DNA from 2 places in the Rhizobium sp. K33 genome. Region 2 is predicted to be linked to the other one. Evidence: predicted binding sites of a transcription regulator. Region 2 holds the regulator's gene; the other holds the start of a gene.
What was found. The regulator LexA, encoded in region 2, represses DNA repair genes until DNA is damaged. The targets are predictions, from matches to a motif close to TGTTCNNNNTGTGTTCNG.

Region 1: a site for LexA is predicted at 2,212-2,229, ahead of M1E12_RS18575 (ImuA family protein). Genes of this name have one in related genera too.

The regions. Positions count from the first base shown of each region.
Region 1 covers NZ_CP096478.1:3,850,475-3,860,215, forward strand. Annotated here, with positions in the region: gene ftrA (transcriptional regulator FtrA) at 1-763, shown strand, start outside; gene M1E12_RS18565 (SDR family oxidoreductase) at 788-1,537, opposite strand; gene M1E12_RS18570 (metallopeptidase family protein) at 1,647-2,090, opposite strand; gene M1E12_RS18575 (ImuA family protein) at 2,250-3,182, shown strand; gene M1E12_RS18580 (Y-family DNA polymerase) at 3,223-4,650, shown strand; gene M1E12_RS18585 (error-prone DNA polymerase) at 4,661-8,023, shown strand; gene M1E12_RS18590 ((2Fe-2S)-binding protein) at 8,141-8,464, shown strand; gene bfr (bacterioferritin) at 8,677-9,162, shown strand; gene M1E12_RS18600 (AAA family ATPase) at 9,264-9,741, opposite strand, start outside.
Region 2 covers NZ_CP096478.1:1,510,077-1,519,817, reverse strand. Annotated here, with positions in the region: gene pdhA (pyruvate dehydrogenase (acetyl-transferring) E1 component subunit alpha) at 1-782, opposite strand, end outside; gene M1E12_RS07620 (FtsB family cell division protein) at 931-1,248, opposite strand; gene eno (phosphopyruvate hydratase) at 1,390-2,664, opposite strand; gene kdsA (3-deoxy-8-phosphooctulonate synthase) at 2,878-3,726, opposite strand; gene M1E12_RS07605 (VOC family protein) at 3,723-4,616, opposite strand; gene M1E12_RS07600 (DUF1003 domain-containing protein) at 4,643-5,185, opposite strand; gene lexA (transcriptional repressor LexA) at 5,387-6,103, shown strand; gene M1E12_RS07590 (ComEC/Rec2 family competence protein) at 6,084-8,399, opposite strand; gene gltA (citrate synthase) at 8,842-9,741, shown strand, end outside.

The DNA of each region.
Region 1 (9,741 bases), 2.2 Mb from region 2:
GGACGAAGCGGACCTCATCGTCGTGCCCGGCTGGCGCGGCATCGATGAAGCCGTCCCGGTTACGCTTGTCGATGCCTTGCGCGGCGCCCATGCGCGCGGCGCGCGTCTGATGTCGCTCTGTTCGGGTGTTGCAGTGCTCGCCGCAACCGGCCTTCTCGATGGTCGGCACGCGACCACGCATTGGCGCTATGCCGATGCCATCAGCTCCCGCCATCCACTGATCCGCCTCGATCCGGATGTGCTCTACGTCGATGAAGGCGAAATCCTCACCGCTGCCGGCAGTGCAGCAGGGATCGATCTCTGCCTGCATGTGGTGCGCCGGGATTTCGGAGCAGAGGCCGCCAACAGCGTCGCCCGCCGTCTGGTGGTCCCGCCCCATCGCGAGGGCGGGCAGGCGCAGTTCATTGTCAGGCCGGTTCCGCAGGACCGCGAGGGCAAGAGGCTCGGACCGCTCATCGACTGGATCGACCGCAACCTGCAGCGGGAGATCACGCTCTCCGAAATGGCAACCCGCGCCGGCATGAGCGCGCGCACCTTCCAGCGGCGCTTCCGCGATCTGACCGGCAACAGCCCGGGCGAGTTTCTCCTCGCCCGCAGGCTGCGCCATGCCTGCGATCTGTTGGAGCGCCAAGCAGCACTCTCGCTCGATGACATCGCGCTTGCCGCAGGTTTCGGCACGCCGGCCACGCTCCGCCACCATTTCCGGACCCGGCTTGCGACGAGCCCGACGGCCTATCGGGCCCGCTTTGGCCATGCGAACTGAGACCGGCGCGCGACAGCGAGGCGATCATTTGACCGCCGAATTGCCGCCGTCGGCGTAAAGGGCGGAGCCGGCAACGAAACTGCCCATGGGCCCGGCGAGGAAGAGGGCGGCAGCGGCGATCTCCTCCGGTTCTGCAATGCGTTTCAGGGCATGCAGGGAGGCCGCCCAATCCTTCTGCGCCTGATCCCCGGCCATCGCCGTATCCGTTCCGCCCGGCAGCAGGGCATTGGCCCTGACACCCACTGCCGCATAATCCGCGGTGATCCCTTTGACGAGGCCCATCAGTCCAGCCTTCGCCGCACCATAGGCAGCCATCCCAGGCAGGCCGACACTGGTGCCAACGAAGCTGGACACGAAGACAAGCGCGCCGCCGCCACCTTCGAGCATGGCCGGGATCTGCACCCGCGCCGCCAGAAAGGCGGAGGTGAGATTGCCGCTGAGCACGGCATGCCAGCTGTCGGGATTAAGGTCTGCAAGAGGCGCGATCTGCCCCACGGTGCCGGCATTGTTGATCGCAATGTCGAGCCGGCCGAAACGCTCAAGCGCCGTTTCAACCAGCCGCACATGCGTGTCGGCCAGTGTCACGTCTCCGGGGATGGCCGCAGCCTGGCCACCATCCCTTCGGATCTCCTCCGCCACGCTTTCGAGGGCGTCGACGCCGCGCGCGTTTAAGACGACACTGGCGCCCTCTCTGGCAAACAGGCGTGCCGTTGCCCGTCCGATGCCGGATGAGGCACCGGTGATGATGGCAACCTTGCCGTGAAGACTCGTCATGATCAAAACCTCCGTGATTGGGAGGTCGGTGATAGGCGAACGCCAATGCTCGACCCACCCGTTTCCTGCGGGCAGGCTGCATCGGTCGGAAAAAATGAGAGCGAGGGCGTTACCGCTCGGCGGCAGCGGCTTCTTCGGCGCTTTCTTCGATCCGCTCCATATCGTCGTCGGACAGACCGAAATGATGGCCGATCTCGTGAATCAGCACATGGGTGATGATGTCGCCGAGCGTCTCTTCGTTTTCGGCCCAATAGTCGAGGATCGGGCGACGATAGAGAATGATCCGGTTCGGCATCAGGCCGGTTTCCATCGAAAACCGCTCCGAGATCCCGCGTCCTTCGAACAGGCCGAGCAGGTCGAAGGGCGTTTCCAGCGCCATGTCCTCGAACACTTCGTCGGTGGGGAAATCGGTGATCTCGATGATCAGATCCTTGGTGAGATCACGGAATTCCTGCGGCAGATGGCCATAGGCCTCGATCGCCAGCGACTCGAATGTGCTGATCGTCGGGGCATGTCGTTCGCGCCAATCCTCGCTCTGGTCTATGCGGGCCATGGATACTCCTTAACTGCCGAACATATAGGGGTTTTGCCGCGCCATTTCGAGAGTGAATTCAGTCAAGGAATAAATTCTTATTTGAATCCGGTTGACTCTTTCCTGAAGCTCTGGAATCCATAGGAACAAATAGAGAACAATTCATCAGGAGAGATCGTCATGGGCGAGAGCCCTCAGGCGCGTGAGACGCTTTTTGCCTTGCGGGAAGCCATTGCCCGGATCGAGGGAAAGCCGGACCATGTCGCGCGCACGGCCGCATCCACGGCCGCATCATTGCATCCGCAAAGCGGCAATGGCGCGCTTGAGGGCGATCGCAAGGATCTGTTCGACGGCCTGATGAACCAGATGCTGGCGCCGGGAAACCTGATCGAGATGCGCGGACGACGGCTGCAGCAGGCCGGCGCCGTGATGGGCTTCGGTCTGGCGCTGGCCCTCATGAGCGCTGAGAAGGACAGGGGAGCAAGGCAGCGCCTGCTGTTCATTGCCGATCCGCATGTCGTGCGCGAGGCCGGCCTCGCCTATGCGCCCGGCCTTCTCGATTTCGGCCTGTCATCGGCAACGCTGGTGCATGCCATGCCGCGCCGCATCGAGGATGCGCTGTGGCTAGTCGAGGCAGCACTCGCCTCCCGCGCCTTTTCGGCCATTCTCCTGGAAGTACACGGCAATCCAAAGAAATTCGGCCTCACCGAGAGCCGGCGCATGAGCCTCAAGGCACGCGCCACCGGTGGCAGGCTGATCCTCCTCCGGCAGGCCGGCGAAGAGGAGGCCTCCAGCGCTCTTCTTCGCCTGTCTGTCGAACCCGCGCCAGCGGCGGCGCGAACTCTCGCAGACGGATCCCTGCTGGGCGGCAGCATCGGGTCACCAGTCTTTCGCATCACCCTTGAGAAATCCCGCATTCCGGGCTCACCCGAACTCACTCTGGAGTGGAATTCCGATGACCGCCGCCTTCGCCTTTTCGAACAGTTCGCATCCTCAAGCCTCGGATCGTCGCATTCTGTCGCTCTTTTTCCCAAGGCTTCCGACCGACCGCATCGCCCGGCGCCGCTGGGGTCTCTCCTGGCGTTTGCCCCCCGCCTCGACCGCGCCTCCTGAGCGCGCGCCCTTCGTCTGCGCGGGTCGCATCGCCAATGCCATGCGCATCACGGCACTGGACGAGGCGGCGGAAAGCCTGGGCCTTCGAGTGGGACAGGGCCTGGCGGAGGCACGCGCCATTTGCGCCAAACTCGATGTAATCGAAGCGGATCCAGCCGCTGACCGCGCGCTCCTGGAAGCGATCGCCGACTGGTGCGATCGCTACACACCACTGGTCGCGCTCGACGGTGAGGACGGCCTGATGCTGGATATCACCGGCTGCGCCCATCTCTTCGGCGGCGAGGAGCGGCTGATCCGGGATGTCGATCATCGGCTCACCGCCTTCGGTTTCGCCGTCCGCATTTCGGTCGGCCCGACACCGGGCCTCGCCCGGGCCTGCAGCCGCTTCGGCCGGCCACAGCGTGTCGCGCCATCGGACATGGCTGCAGCCCTCGCCCCCCTCCCCATCGCCGCCTTGAGGCTTGAAACACAGACCGTCATGGACCTCGCCCGCGTTGGGCTGAAGACCATCGCCGATCTGCTGGCAGCCCCCCGGCCGCCGATCACGCGCCGCTTCGGCTCCGGCCCCATGCTCCGCCTCGATCAGGCACTCGGCCGGGAAGGCGAACCGATCTCGCCTCGGCGTCATCTGCCGCTTCTCTCGGCCGAGCGTCGCCTCGCCGAGCCGATCATGACCGAGGATCAGGTTCTCGATCTCGCCGGTCGTCTGGCCGCGGGTCTCAAGACATCGCTCGAAGCCCGCGGCGAGGGTGGTCGCCTGTTCGAACTCTTGGTGTTTCGCGTCGATGGCCGCGTCTTCCGCATCGAGGTCGGCGCCTCTGCACCACTGCGCGACGCCACCCGCATCCGCGCCCTCTTCGAAGAGCGGCTCAGCGTTTTGCAGGATGAACTCGATGCCGGCTTCGGTTTCGAACTCGTGCGCCTCAACGTTCTCCTGAGTGAGAACTTCGACGATGCCCAGCCGGCTTTGGCAGACGAGACGAACGACCGGGAGGATCTCACCCGCTTCCTCGACCAGGTTGCCGCCCGCTTGGGCGAGCGGGCGCTGCGCCTGCCCGTCTCGCTGGCCAGCCATTGGCCGGAACGGGCAACGCTGCATGCCCCCGTCAGCGACGCATCGGGATCCCTCGATCTTGTCCCATCCCAGACACAGAAGGCGGCCCGGACGGTCCGAGGCCTTCGCCCCCTGCGCCTGCTCGATCGGCCCGAGGAAGTGGAGGTCATGTCCGCCGTCCCCGATGGTCCGCCGGCCAGCTTTCGCTGGCGGCGCGTACAGCGGCGTGTTCTCAGGGCGGAAGGGCCGGAGCGCCTTGCGCCGGAATGGTGGGTGGATGACGAGGATTCACCGCCGCGCGATTATTTTCGCATCGAGGACACCGAAGGCCAGCGCTTCTGGCTCTATCGCGAGGGCCTCTATGAACGACGCACCGTCAGGCCGAGCTGGTTCCTCCAGGGCTTCTTCGCGTGAGGCATGAGCCATGACCGTTCAGCCCTTTTACGAGATCGGATTGCGCAGCAACTTTTCCTTCCTGGATGGGGCATCCCATGCCGAGGAACTGGTGGAGCGCGCACTCCTTCTCGGTCTCTCGGGTCTTGGCCTTGCGGATCGAAACACGGTCGCCGGCGTGGTGCGCCTGCATGCCTCCGCCAAGCTGAACGGCCTGGAATTCCGCCCCGGAGCGCGGCTCGTCTTTGACGACGACACGCCGGAATTGCTTGCCTATCCAATGAACCGGAAAGGATGGGGCAATCTCTGCCGCATGCTGAGCCAGGGCAATCTGCGCTCGAAGAAGGGGGTCTGCACCCTGTGGCAGGCGGATCTTCTGGAATGGTCCGGGGATCTTCTCTTCGTGGCCATGCCGCCTTCGCTGCCCGAAACCGCCGATGTCCAGACTTTCGAGACCCGTCTGGCCCCCATCCGCGCCCAGCTGGAAGGCCGCCTCTACCTTGCTCTGACACCCCGCTACGACGGTTTCGACCAGAAGACCTTCGCCGAACTCGGCGGGATCGCCGACCGTCTCGGCCTGCCGCTGATCGCCACGAATGACGCGTTTTACCACGCGCCGGACCGCAAACCCGTTGCCGATGTCGTCGTCGCGATCCGCGAGCATCTGCCGATCGCCGAAGCCGGTCTGCGCCTGCATGCCCATGCCGAACGGCATTTGAAGAGCCCGGCCGAAATGGCCCGTCTGCTGCGCGCCTGGCCCGAAGCGCTCGACAACAATATACGCTTCTTTAGCCGGCTGAATTTTTCGCTGGACGAGCTGTCGCATCAGTATCCCGACGAGATCTTCGATGGCGAATCCCCGGCCCGCGCGCTGCGCCGCCTGACCTATGAGGGCGCCCGCAAACGCTATGGGGACGACATTCCGAAGAAGGTCCTGGGTCTCCTGGACTATGAGCTGAAACTCATCGCGGAAAAACGCTACGAGCCCTACTTCCTGACCGTCTACCGGATCGTCTGCCATGCCCGAGAGGTCGGCATTCTCTGTCAGGGTCGCGGATCCGCGGCCAATTCCGCCGTCTGCTTCTGTCTCGGCATTACCGAAGTCGACCCGCAGAAGACGACGCTGCTCTTCGATCGCTTCATCTCCACCGAACGCGACGAACCACCTGATATCGATGTCGATTTCGAACACGAGAAGCGGGAGGATGTCATCCGCTTCATCTATGAAACCTATGGCCGGGAACATGCAGCCCTGACCGCCGCCGTCATCAGCTACCGCGCCCGCTCGGCCGGTCGCGAGGTCGCAAAAGCTTTCGGCCTTTCGGAAGATGTCCAGTCGGCGCTTGCCGGCTCGATCTGGGGCTGGTGGACCAATGACTTCACCGAGGAACAGGCAAACGCAGCAGGTCTCGACCTGCAGGATCCCACCACCCGGCGTGTGCTGAACTATGCCCAGACCCTGCAGGGCTTTCCCCGCCACCTGTCGCAACATGTCGGCGGCTTCGTCATCACGCGCGATCGTCTCGACGAAGTCGTGCCGATCATGAACACGGCCGATGGCCGCTTCATGGTCGAATGGGACAAGGATGATCTCGACACCTTGAAGATCCTGAAGATCGACGTGCTGGCGCTCGGCATGCTCACCTGTCTCGCCAAGGCCTTCAAGCTCTTGTCGAGCCATTACGATCGCCACGAGACCCTCGCCACGGTCAACCAGGATCAATGTTCTGAGGTCTACGACATGATCTGCCGCGCCGACACACTCGGCGTCTTCCAGATCGAAAGTCGTGCCCAGATGAGCATGCTGCCCCGGCTGAAGCCACGCGAATTCTATGATCTGGTGATCGAGGTCGCGATCGTCCGGCCCGGCCCCATCCAGGGCAACATGGTCCATCCCTATCTCGAGCGCCGTGAAGACAAGCTTGCAGGTCGGCCGATCGATTACCCCAGCGAAGAACTGCGCACCGTGCTGGAGCGCACGCTCGGTGTACCGCTCTTCCAGGAACAGGCGATGCAGATCGCCATCACGGCGGCCGAGTTCACCCCCGCAGAGGCCGACCGCCTCAGGCGCGCTATGGCCACCTTCCGCCGCACCGGCCAGGTCTCGAGCTTCCAGAAACGCATGGTGGAGGGCATGGTGCGACGGGGCTATGATCCCGAATTCGCCGCCCGCTGCTTCAGCCAGATCGAGGGTTTCGGCGAATACGGCTTTCCCGAAAGCCATGCCGCCTCTTTTGCCCTGCTGGTTTATGTCTCCTGCTGGTTCAAGGCTTTTTACCCGGATGTCTTTTGCGCCGCGATCCTGAACTCCCAGCCCATGGGCTTTTACGCGCCCGCCCAGCTGGTGCGCGATGCGCGCGAACACGGTGTCGATATCCGTCCCGTCGACGTCAATCATTCTGAGTTCGATTGCCTCCTAGAAGGCAATGAAAACGGATCATGCGCCTTCGATCCGGATCGCATCACTCCGCGTCATCGCATGATGAGAAGCGTCATCCGCTCGAAACAGGCCGTGCGCCTCGGTTTCCGCCAGATCAAGGGCCTCCCGAAAGACGCCGCCGATCTCCTCGTTGCGCGACGGGGAAAGGGCTATGATTCCGTTCGCGACCTGTGGCTGCGCACCCGGCTTCCCCGGGCCGTGATCGAAAAGCTTGCGGATGCGGATTGTTTTTCGTCCCTCGGCCTATCGAGGCGCGATGCCCTCTGGGCTGCCCAGGCGCTGGATGGAGACGCGGCGGTCGAAGTCCTGCCGCTGTTCGAAACGGTCCGCCAGGACGATCTTCAGGACGAGGCCGAAATGCTCCTTCCCCGCATGCCGCCGGGGGAAGAGGTGCTGAGCGATTACCGCACGCTGACCTTCTCCTTGAAGGCGCATCCCGTCTCGTTTCTGCGAGACGCCATGCATCGCGCAGGCCTCCGCTCGGCGGCAGATCTGGAACGCCTGCCGCATGGGGCAAAGGTGGAGATTGCCGGCCTCGTGCTCGTGCGCCAGCGCCCCGGCTCGGCCAAGGGCGTGATCTTCATGACGCTCGAAGACGAAACGGGCACGTCCAATGTCATTGTCTGGCCCAAGGTCTTCGAGCGTTATCGCCCCGTTGTCATGGGTGCCCGGCTGGTGGCGCTGCGGGGACGCCTGCAAAAGGCCCATGGTGTCATCCATGTCGTGGCCGACCATCTGGTCGATGCCAGCTCCCGCCTCGGTCTGCTTCTGGGCGATCTGAAGACGCTCGACACCCTCGCCCATGCCGATGAAGTGCGCCGCCCGGGCGTCGATCAACGGCAGGCCAAGCAGGAAAAAACCCCGCGTCCCGCCCTTGTAGCCGCGCCACCTCCCGGCCATCCCCGGCGCAGTGCCATGGCCGATCTCATGCCGAAAGGACGCAATTTCCATTGAACACCGGCTCGGGCTTTCGATCACATCTGTCGCCGGCCCCTCGAATTTTCTTGACAAAGCGCATCGTGTTTACGAGAAAGACGACAGTGAATGTCATGTTTGACGAGTGCCCCGACCATGCTGGTCTGCAGCTGCAATTACATCACCGACAAAGAGATCAAGGCCGTCATCAACGAGATGCTCGATGAGGACTGTTGGCAGCTGATCGTCCCCGGCAAGGTTTACCATGCCATGGGCAAGCGCGGTCGCTGCTGTGGCTGCTTCCCGAACGTCGTCGATCTCATCATCCGCACCACCCAGGAATACCACGCCGTCCGCCAGACCGAAGAAACCAAGGTCATCAACTTCATGGAGCGCCTGAAACAGTTCCATGAAGAGCAGAAGGCCGCCCTTGCCGCGCGCCGTCAGGCGATGATCGAGGCGAGGCGCGCTGCGGGCTGACGGTTGCTTTCCCGTCGGTCATTCCCGCTCGAACTCCCATCCCCCAATGCAATTTACCTGTCTTTCCGGCAATGCCTCTGGCTTTGCCGCGGGCTCTGCATAGGGCATACTAGGCTCAACCCGCAGAATTAGAATCTTTCTAAAAAACTCTCGACACACCCGGGTGCCATCGATAAAGTTGCAACATTCCATTCACATAAGGGACGAACATCATGAAGGGTGATCCGAAGGTCATTGAACGGCTCAACGAGGCGCTGTTCCTCGAGCTTGGCGCGGTCAATCAGTACTGGCTGCACTACCGCCTGCTGAACGACTGGGGCTACACGAAGCTCGCCAAGAAGGAGCGCGCCGAGTCGATCGAGGAAATGCAGCACGCCGACAAGCTCATCGACCGGATCATCTTCCTCGAAGGTCACCCGAACCTCCAGCAGGTCGCTCCACTGCGCATCGGCCAGAACGTCAAGGAAGTCCTGGAAGCCGACCTCGCCGGCGAATACGATGCCCGCACCGCCTACAAGGCCTCCCGCGACATCTGTCATCAGGCCGGTGACTACGTCTCGATGAAGATCTTCGAAGAACTGCTGATGGACGAAGAAGGCCATATCGACTTCCTCGAGACCCAGCTCGAGCTTCTGTCCAAGATCGGCGAAGAAAAATACGGCCAGCTCAACGCCGATTCGGCCGATTCCGCCGAATAATTCGAGCGTTCGACCGACCACGAGAGGCCTCGCTTGCGGGGCCTTTTTTCGTGAGGACAAGCTCGCGCGGCAGCCGCTGCCAAGCGATCCCTACCGCATTCTCAGCGATCTCGCCGTGCCATGAAGGCAAGACGCTCGAAGAGATGCACATCCTGCTCGTTCTTCAGAAGAGCGCCATGCAGCTTCGGCAGCGCATTCTTCACCTCGCCGCGCAGGTCAGTCGGGTCGACATCCTCGGCGACGAGAAGCCTGATCCAATCAAGCGCTTCCGATGTCGAAGGCTTCTTTTTCAGCCCCGGCGTTTCGCGGATCTCGTAGAATTGCGTCAGCGCATTGCGCAGCAAGGCCTTCTTGATGCCGGGATAGTGAACCTCGACGATTTTCTCCAACGTCTCGGCATCGGGAAAGCGGATGTAGTGGAAGAAGCAGCGGCGCAGGAAAGCGTCCGGCAGTTCCTTCTCGTTGTTGGAAGTGATGATCACGATCGGCCGAATCTTCGCCGTCACCGTCTCACCTGTCTCGTAGACGTGAAACTCCATCCGGTCGAGTTCCTGCAGAAGATCGTTGGGAAACTCGATA
Region 2 (9,741 bases):
AGAATGATCGGGCCCTTGCCGGCGCGGCAGTGCTCGACCGCCTGATCGGCAGCCGCCTTGACGGCGCGCACATCCATGCCATCCACCTGGATGCCGGGGATGTTGAAGGAGACGCCGCGCTGCGAGAAGTCGGTCTGGGCGGAGGCGCGCGAGACCGAGGTACCCATGGCGTAACGGTTGTTTTCGATGATGTAGATCACCGGCAAGTTCCACAGGCGAGCCATGTTGAAGCTCTCGTAGACCTGACCCTGGTTGGCTGCACCATCGCCGAAATAGGCGAGCGACACATTGTCGTTGCCACGGTAGCGATTGGCGAAGGCCAGACCGGTTCCAAGCGAAACCTGCGCGCCGACGATGCCATGTCCGCCGTAGAAGTTCTTCTCCTTGGAGAACATGTGCATCGAGCCGCCCTTGCCCTTGGACAGGCCGCCGCGACGTCCGGTCAGCTCGGCCATGACGCCACGGGCGCTCATGCCGCAGGCCAGCATATGGCCGTGGTCACGATAACCGGTAATGACCTGGTCACCGTCCTTCAGCGCCATCTGCATGCCGACAACGACAGCTTCCTGGCCGATATAAAGGTGACAGAAGCCGCCGATGAAGCCCATGCCATAGAGCTGGCCGGCCTTTTCTTCGAAACGGCGAATGAGGAGCATCTCGCGATAGGCTGCAAGCTCCTGAGCCTTGTCGAACTCGACAATGGCTCCCTGGGTGAATTCTTTTTTGGCAGGCTTGGCCGAAGGCTTCCGACCGGTCGCAGTCGCAGGCTTGCGAGGCGCCATGCATCCCTCCCATGGGTTATTATGGTCCAAAGTTGGACACAGAATAGGGAAGAAAGGCGGCGGCGGCAATGCCATAAATGCATGGCTCACATTCGCCGCAAGCAACTGTAATGACTGAAAAATTTACGATTAACTAGTTTCAGGTTAATCAGAAATAGGTGTTGAAGATGACAATTTCATCCGGGCGCGACATGTTGAGCTGGTAACGCGCCTTTTCATCGATGATATCCTCATCGAGAGAGCCGTCACTCAGCAGACCCACTTCCTTCTCGAGCGCCGTGCGATGCGCCACGAGCTTGTCCAGCTCTGCGGCCCGCTCCTTGCGAATCCGCTCGAATTCCTGGCCAGCGCGCAGACCATAATCACCATGGATGGAATGATAGCCGAAGTAGGACAGGAAGGCGATTGTCACTGCGGGGAGAATAAGACGACCGTACTTCTTTTTCTTGTGATGTCTGGTCCACATGCCGACAAATGCCCTGAAACGCGAAACTGGATCCAACACTAGCGCCCATGTCTTAACCGACCGTTGACCTTAACAAGGGCGAAAAAGAAAAAGCCCGCGCCGGGGAACCGGTGCGGGCTTTCAAACTGACTCTGTACGCGATCAGCCGCGCAGGATGGACGTGCCGGCGTAGACGGCCTGCGGACCCAGCTCTTCCTCGATGCGGATCAGCTGGTTGTACTTGGCGGTGCGGTCGGAACGGGCGAGCGAACCGGTCTTGATCTGACCGCAGTTGGTGGCCACTGCGAGATCGGCAATTGTCGAATCCTCGGTCTCGCCCGAACGGTGCGACATCACGGCGGTATAGGCTGCGCGGTGCGCGGTCGAGACGGCGTCGAGGGTTTCGGAGAGCGAACCGATTTGGTTGACCTTGACGAGGATCGAGTTGGCAACGCCCATCTTGATGCCGTCGCGCAGGCGGGCCGAGTTGGTGACGAAGAGATCGTCGCCGACGAGCTGGACCTTCTTGCCAATCTTGTCGGTCAGCGCCTTCCAGCCATCCCAATCGTCTTCTGCCATGCCGTCTTCGATCGAGAAGATCGGGTACTTGGCAGCGAGCTCGGCGAGGTACTCGGCCATGGCTTCCGGCTCGAGCGTGCGGCCTTCGCCTTCGAGAACATACTTGCCGTCCTTGAAGAACTCGGTCGAGGCGCAGTCGAGCGCGATATGCATGTCTTCGCCCGGACGGTAGCCGGCCTTTTCGATCGACTTCATGATGAAGTCCAGAGCCGCCGGAGCCGAAGCGAGACCCGGGGCAAAACCGCCTTCGTCACCGACGTTGGTGTTGTGGCCGTCGGCTGCGAGCTGCTTCTTGAGCGTGTGGAAGACTTCCGAACCCATGCGCACGGCGTCGCGGATGGTCTCGGCGCCAACCGGCACGATCATGAATTCCTGGAAGTCGATCGGGTTGTCGGCATGGGCGCCGCCATTGATGATGTTCATCATCGGGACCGGCAGGACATGGGCGTTCGGGCCACCGACATAGCGATAGAGCGGCAGGCCGGAGGACTGGGCGGCAGCCTTGGCGACGGCGAGCGAGACACCGAGGATGGCATTCGCACCGAGGCGCGACTTGTTCGGCGTGCCATCGAGCTGGATCATCAGGTTGTCGATCTGGATCTGGTTCTCGGCGTCATGACCGCCGATCGCATCATAGATCTCGCCGTTGACGGCTTCGACAGCCTTTTCGACGCCCTTGCCGAGGTAGCGCGAGCCACCGTCACGCAATTCAACGGCTTCGTGCGCACCGGTTGAAGCGCCCGAGGGGACCGCGGCACGGCCCATGCTGCCATCTTCGAGATAGACGTCGACTTCGACGGTCGGGTTGCCGCGGCTGTCGAGAATTTCGCGGCCGATGATGTCGGTGATGGCGGTCATGTTCGCTCCCTGGTGACGGAAATTGGACAAGGCTCGGAAGGCCGATCACTGCGCCTGAAGCGCCGGACCCGCCCGTTGAGTCATCTTCTCTTATCCGATGATCGGGAAAATACAATGACGGATCAGAAGCGAAATGAACGAAATCTAATCGATTTAAACTGCAACTGTCGGCGGCGCTTCCGGTTCAACCGATTGAAGCGCCGCCAACGAGGGTCACGCAGCCTTGGCGATGTCGTCGAAGGCAATCAGTTTTTCCAGCAGCCGGCGCATGTCGGTGATCTTGACCATGTTCGGGCCATCGGACGGCGCGTCGTCCGGATCCTGGTGCGTCTCGATGAAAAGGCCGCCTACGCCGACGGCAACAGCCGCGCGGGCCAGCGTCTCGACAAATTCGCGCTGACCACCCGAGGAGCCGCCCTGCCCGCCCGGCTGCTGGACCGAATGGGTGGCATCGAAGACGACAGGCGCACCCATGGCCGCCATGATCGGCAGCGAGCGCATGTCGGAGACGAGCGTGTTGTAGCCGAAGGACGCGCCGCGCTCGCAGAGCAGGACATTCGGGTTGCCGGTGCCGGTGATCTTGTTCAGAACGTTCTTCATGTCCCAAGGTGCCAGGAACTGGCCCTTCTTGACGTTGATCGCACGGCCGGTCTTGGCCGCCGCCACGAGAAGATCCGTCTGGCGGCAGAGGAAGGCCGGGATCTGCAGGACATCAACGGTCGGGGCGACCGCTGCGCATTGCTCTTCCGTGTGGATGTCGGTGAGGACGGGAACGCCGAACTCCTTCTTGATATCAGCAAAGACTTCCATTGCCTTTTCGAGGCCAATGCCGCGCTCGGCAGACAGCGAAGTGCGGTTCGCCTTGTCGAAAGAGGACTTGTAGACCAGGCCGAGGCCAAGCTCCTTGCAGAGTTCGACAAGCTGTCCGGCGATCATGAAGGCATGATCGCGACTTTCCATCTGGCAGGGGCCAGCGATCAGGGCGAAGCGGCCCTTCTGGGAGAAAACCGCCTTGGCCGAACCTTCACCGACCACGACTTCCGAATTGGGAGAAACGCTCATTTCAACTCCTCGAAGGCGAAGGTGACGCCTTGTCCTTTTTCCGGCGCGACAACGAGGCGCGCGCCAATCTTCTGATAGCCGACGCCATTAGCAGCGAGGGCTGCTTCTGTCACGCCGAGATCGGGAACGGCCACCACCACCGCCGCGCCGCGGAGACCGCGTTCAGTCTGGCCTAGCTTAACACCATAATGGGCCGAGAACCCCTCCGGCGTCAGAACATCAACGACCGCGTTCGTGGTGTTGAGGGACATGCCGAAGGAATGGGCCGTCACATCCCGCTGGTCGAGAACCGTTTCCAGGAAATACTGGAAGTCGCTCGGATTTTCCTCCACCAGAACGATCCGCGCGAGGCCCGCCGCACCATTGGCATGGACCAGAAGCGCGCCGCGATCGGCAGGGATCGGGTTCACGCGCTGGCAGCTGAAGGCGAAGAAGTCCGGCGCCCGGAGATCTGCCGCGAAGGCGAGCCGGAACGAACCTTCCGCCGTCCGCCCATCGGGAAACCGGAACTGCCGCGAGAAAGAGAGGATGGGACCGGCGCTCATCCCCTCGTCGCGGTAGAGCTGATCATCGGCTACCGCATCATCCGACTTGACGATGAGGGCGGACAAGCCTTCGCCGTGCCGGAAGCGAAAAGCCTGGTCGCGCGCCACGAACACATTGCCCGTGCGCGCTGCTTCCAGGCAGTCCTCGCGGCTCCCGACAGCCAGCGGCTCCAGATAGGTATCATCGGCGAAAAAGACGCAGGCATTTTCAGTGCCGAAGGGATGGCGTGCGTCGGTTGCGACGGTGAAGCCCAGCAGGCTCAGTCTCTCCCGGCTGGTCTCAAGATCGGTCACGGGCAGGACGAGATGATCGATCGCCCGCGGGCCAGACATGGAATTGGACATCATGGTTTCCTGTTTTCGGGCAAGATTTAGGAACTGCGCGATGGGCTTGAAAGGGCAGCGACCGCCTGTCGTAGCGCGTCGATTTCCTGGCGGGTTTCGCGCAACTCCGTCAGGACCTGCTCGTCGATCTTGTGATGCAGCGCCAGGACTTCAATCTCCGCCTTCAGGTTGATCTCGTAATCCTTCGCCGCCATGAAGCGATCACGCTCGGCCTGTCGGTTCTGGCTCATCATGATGATCGGCGCCTGGATGGCGGCCAACATGGAGAGGAGCAGGTTGAGGAAGATGAAGGGATAGGGATCGAGCGAGCGCGTCGCGAGAATCACCGTGTTCAGGATGACCCAGGCCGCGAGGAACACGAGGAAGCCGATGATGAAGCCCCAGGAGCCGCCGATCCGGGCGATGCCGTCCGCGAGGCGCTGACCGAAAGTGGCATGCGCGAGAAAATCCTCGCCGGCATTGGTCGAGACCGTCCGGCGCTCCCGCGCGCGTTTCAATACCTTCTTCTCCGCCGAGGACAGATCCGCCGCAGACTTACCCAGTAGAAGCTTTTCGATATCCTTCAGCATGCCGATGCGTCCTTGCGCGTGGATAGAGCCGCCACCTGCCTTGATGCCGCTCGACTGCGGCGAAATCGGCTCGTGTCAGTTCTATTTCTGCCGCCTATCGCATTTTCTCACCGGCTCTTCACGGAAATTTATCCCCTTGCGGAACACAAATGGAACAGATAGTGTCTGTTCTGGATTTGTTTCACCCTAGGGGCACCGCATATGCTGACGCGCAAGCAACAGGAACTGCTTCTTTTCATCCACGAGCGGATGAAAGAATCGGGCGTCCCGCCTTCCTTCGACGAGATGAAGGATGCGCTGGACCTCGCATCGAAATCCGGCATCCATCGCCTGATCACGGCGCTCGAGGAACGCGGCTTCATCCGCCGTTTGCCGAACCGCGCCCGCGCGCTCGAAGTGATCAAGCTTCCGGAGGCCTATTCACCGAGTATCCAGCCCCGCCGCGGCTTTGCCCCAAGCGTAATCGAAGGCAGCCTCGGCAAGACCCCGCCGGCGCCAACGCTGAGCAAACCGCCGGTCGAGGACAACAGCTCTTCCATTTCGGTGCCGGTCATGGGGCGGATTGCCGCTGGTGTGCCGATCTCGGCGATCCAGAACAACACGCATGACATCACGGTGCCCGCCGAGATGATCGGATCCGGGGATCACTATGCGCTCGAGGTCAAGGGCGATTCGATGATTGAGGCCGGCATTCTCGACGGCGACACGGTCATCATCCGCAACGCGTCCAATGCCAATCCCGGCGACATCATCGTGGCCCTCGTCGACGACGAAGAGGCAACGCTGAAGCGGTTCCGCCGTCGGGGTGCATCGATCGCTTTGGAGGCCGCAAACCCCGCCTACGAGACACGCATCTTCCCGCCGGACCGCGTCAAGATCCAGGGCAAGCTGGTCGGTCTCATTCGCCGCTATCACTGAGATCAGCGGCGGACGTTGGAGGCGTCGGTTCGGTTGGTCCCTGCCCTCGTGATGGGACGCCGTGTCGGGAGGCGGTCGACGCCGTGCGCCAGTCGTAGAGCCGGTGCGCCGTCCATGGTCTCGGCGCGCCGTCGAAGGATGACCTGACCATCAGTTTGTCAGGATTATCAGCGAGGCCGAAGACCTCGACCGCACCTGAGGCTCTGAGGCTTGTTTGTGAAAACAAGGTAGCGCCCGACCGGCAGGCTGTCATTCGGGTCCGTGCGGCAAGGACAACGATGCTTGCGCGATCACAGGCGAGGCCCAGAAGATCCGAGCGATCGATGGTGATCAGCAGTTTCCCGGTCGAGAGCTTCAAGACACAAGCCTGCTTGATGCAGACAAACCGGGTCGCCTGGGCTGCCGATGTGAGACGGTCGAAAGCGGCCTCCGCCTCTCTGGTCTGCACATCCGTCCACTCCTCGCCGATGCGCCAGTCCGGTGCCGGCGGCAGAGTTTCCGTGAGCATGCGAGGTGCGGTCGCAGCTTCATGCCCGAGCACCGGCTTCCATTGATCGAAGACAAAGGCCGGCGGGCGTAGTCTGTTGGTCGCGAAGCCTGATGTTTCCCCTGTGCCGGTCCAGACGCCGACGAGACGGCCGTCCTCGCTGATCATCAGCTCGCCAATCGATCTCGGTGCGGCCAGCCATGTCGCCGCCACCGTGACGGCGATCAACGCGGTGCCGGCATGCTTCAGGCGCGTGCGCAGCAAGGTCAGCAGCAACATCCCGGCAACAGTGCCAGGCAGAAACAAGAGGGGCAGACGCGGGAAGACATAGCCGCCGCCCCAGCCTGCCACCGTGTGCGCGACCTGCAGGACCAATTCGAGCCCCTGCCCCATGATCCAGAAGAAGGGCGCGTCGAGACCGAATGGCATCAGCAGCATGGCGATGAAGCCCGCCGGCATTACGACCAGCGAGATCAGGGGCATGGCGGCGAGATTGGCCTCCAGGCCATGGGTCGACAGGCGGTGGAAATGGGTGATGGCAAAGACTGCGGTGGCAAGCCCACCGATCAGCGAGGTCGCGAGCGTTCCACCGACGAAAGCAGCACCTCCGGCTGCCACGCGCCAGCCGAGGCCGCGGGCCGGCGGCAGGATCGCCCGCGGTCGGGCGCGCCAGCCGGCATAGCCTGCGATAAGCCCCGCGGTCGCTGCAAACGACATCTGGAAACTGGGTCCCATGACCGTCGACGGCTGCAGGCAAAGGATCGCGGTTGCCGCCAGCGCAAGATTGCGCAGGCTGATCGCGGGTCTGTCGAAGAGCACGGCAACCAGCATGATTGCTGTCATCAGATAGGCTCGCAGGGCCGAGACCTGATAGCCGGAGATCAACACGTATCCTGTTGTTGCAAGAAGCGCTCCGACAGCCGCGATTTTCTTGATTGGGTAACGCGCCGCGAGCACCGGCGCCAGACAGAGCAGCCCGCGAAGTCCAACGAAGAAAATCCCGGCCGCAAGCGCCATGTTGAGGCCCGAGATCGCCGTGATATGGGCGAGACCGGAGACCCGCAGAGCTTCCGTCGCCTCCTCGGACATGGACCGGCGTTCGCCCGTGATGATCGACGCTGCGAAGGCGCCGGGATCACCGGGCAGGATGCTTCGAATGCGGTTCGATATCTGGTCCCTGAGCGAGAAGAGTGCAGCATCGAATCGGGTGGAGAAACCGAGCTCGACCTCCATGTCTGCCGGCTCTCGGCTGGGCGGGCCCAGGAAGAAACCGACGGCACCGATGCCGGAAAAATAGCTTTGAAAGGCAAAGTCGTTGAGGCCAGGAAGCGCGGGTCCTGACGGAAGCGACAGGCGTGCCCGGCCGGTCAGGCGGTCGCCGATGGATGCAGGGACGTGTCTGCTGCGGGCCAGGAGGTTTGCCCGCACAGGCGGACGTCGCACCGTCGGTTCCACCGTTGACGTGATCCTCAGCGTGTAGCGCCATTCCCCGGTGGCACCCTGCTCTCTCCGCTCGACGACTCCCGTTACCGTGGTCACCAGTGGCTGATCAAGGATGACGGTCGCCAGCCGCCGCGTCTCCCATTCGGCGCATAGCATGCCCGCGACAAGCAGACAGGCGGCTCCAACGGACGCGTGAACCACCGTATCGCGGGTTGCGAGCAGGAGGGCGACCGCCAGAAGTGCAAGGGCCGGGCCAAGGACGATTGCCGCGGGCGGGCTCTCGATGCTGAACCAGAGTGCAGCACCGGCACCAAGGCAGACGGGCACGAAGAGGAAAAGATGTCCATGGTGCACCTCCTCGCTCACCGACCGTCTCACGGCGAGGTGCAGGCGCGCCAAACGGTCGCGGGCCTTCACAACCAGACCGGCTCCGGTGAGACGTTGTGGTGGTCGCGGATCAAGCGGGCGCAGGCTATCCGTTCGCGCCAGCCTCTCCGCCTGCACGAGCTCTCCGCCCCCCTGCCTTTCTGCCACGTCCACCATATGGTTTGCCCGGCCGGACACGCCCCATCCGCATCCAGGATAGGCCAAAACCGAAAGCAATCAAAGCGTGTAGAGCGGAGCGATTCTGCCGCCTATCCGGGCTTCAAACGATTAGAACCGATCGGTTCGATTGTTGCCGTTTTCGCGACGCACAATTTGCCCTTTGGATAGCTTGGCATTAACTTCGGTATCATATAGCTACATCACACGCTTAACCGATGGCGGCTTTTTCAAGACGCCTTCCCGCCAATACCGGAGGATCAGCATGACGGACAAAAGCGCTTCTTTGAAACTCGGGGACAAGACGGTCGACCTGAGCGTCAAGGCCGGCACGATCGGCCCTGACGTCATCGACATCGGCGCCCTTTACAAGCACACGGGTACGTTTACCTACGATCCGGGCTTTACGTCCACGGCATCCTGCGAGTCCAAGATCACCTATATCGACGGCGACGAAGGCACGCTTCTGCACCGCGGCTATCCGATCGAGCAGCTTGCCGAAAAGGGCGACTTCCTGGAAGTCTGCTACCTCCTGCTCTACGGCGAATTGCCGACGGCAGCGCAGAAGAAGGACTTCGACTATCGCGTCACGCACCACACTATGGTGCACGAGCAGATGACCAAGTTCTTCTCCGGTTATCGTCGTGACGCCCATCCGATGGCTGTCATGGTCGGCACCGTCGGCGCGCTCTCCGCCTTCTATCACGACTCGACCGACATCACGGATCCGCATCAGCGCATGGTCGCCTCGCTGCGCATGATCGCCAAGATGCCGACGATCGCCGCGATGGCCTATAAGTATCACGTCGGCCAGCCCTTCGTTTACCCGAAGAACGACCTCGACTACGCCTCCAACTTCCTGCGCATGTGCTTTGCCGTGCCTTGCGAAGAATATAAGGTGAACCCGGTTCTGGCGCGCGCCATGGACCGCATCTTCATCCTGCATGCCGATCACGAGCAGAATGCATCGACCTCGACCGTGCGCCTCGCCGGCTCGTCGGGTGCGAACCCGTTCGCCTGCATCGCAGCCGGCATCGCCTGCCTCTGGGGTCCTGCCCATGGTGGCGCGAACGAGGCGGCTCTCAACATGCTGATGGAAATCGGCTCGGTCGACCGCATTCCGGAATATATCGCCAAGGCCAAGGATAAGAACGATCCGTTCCGC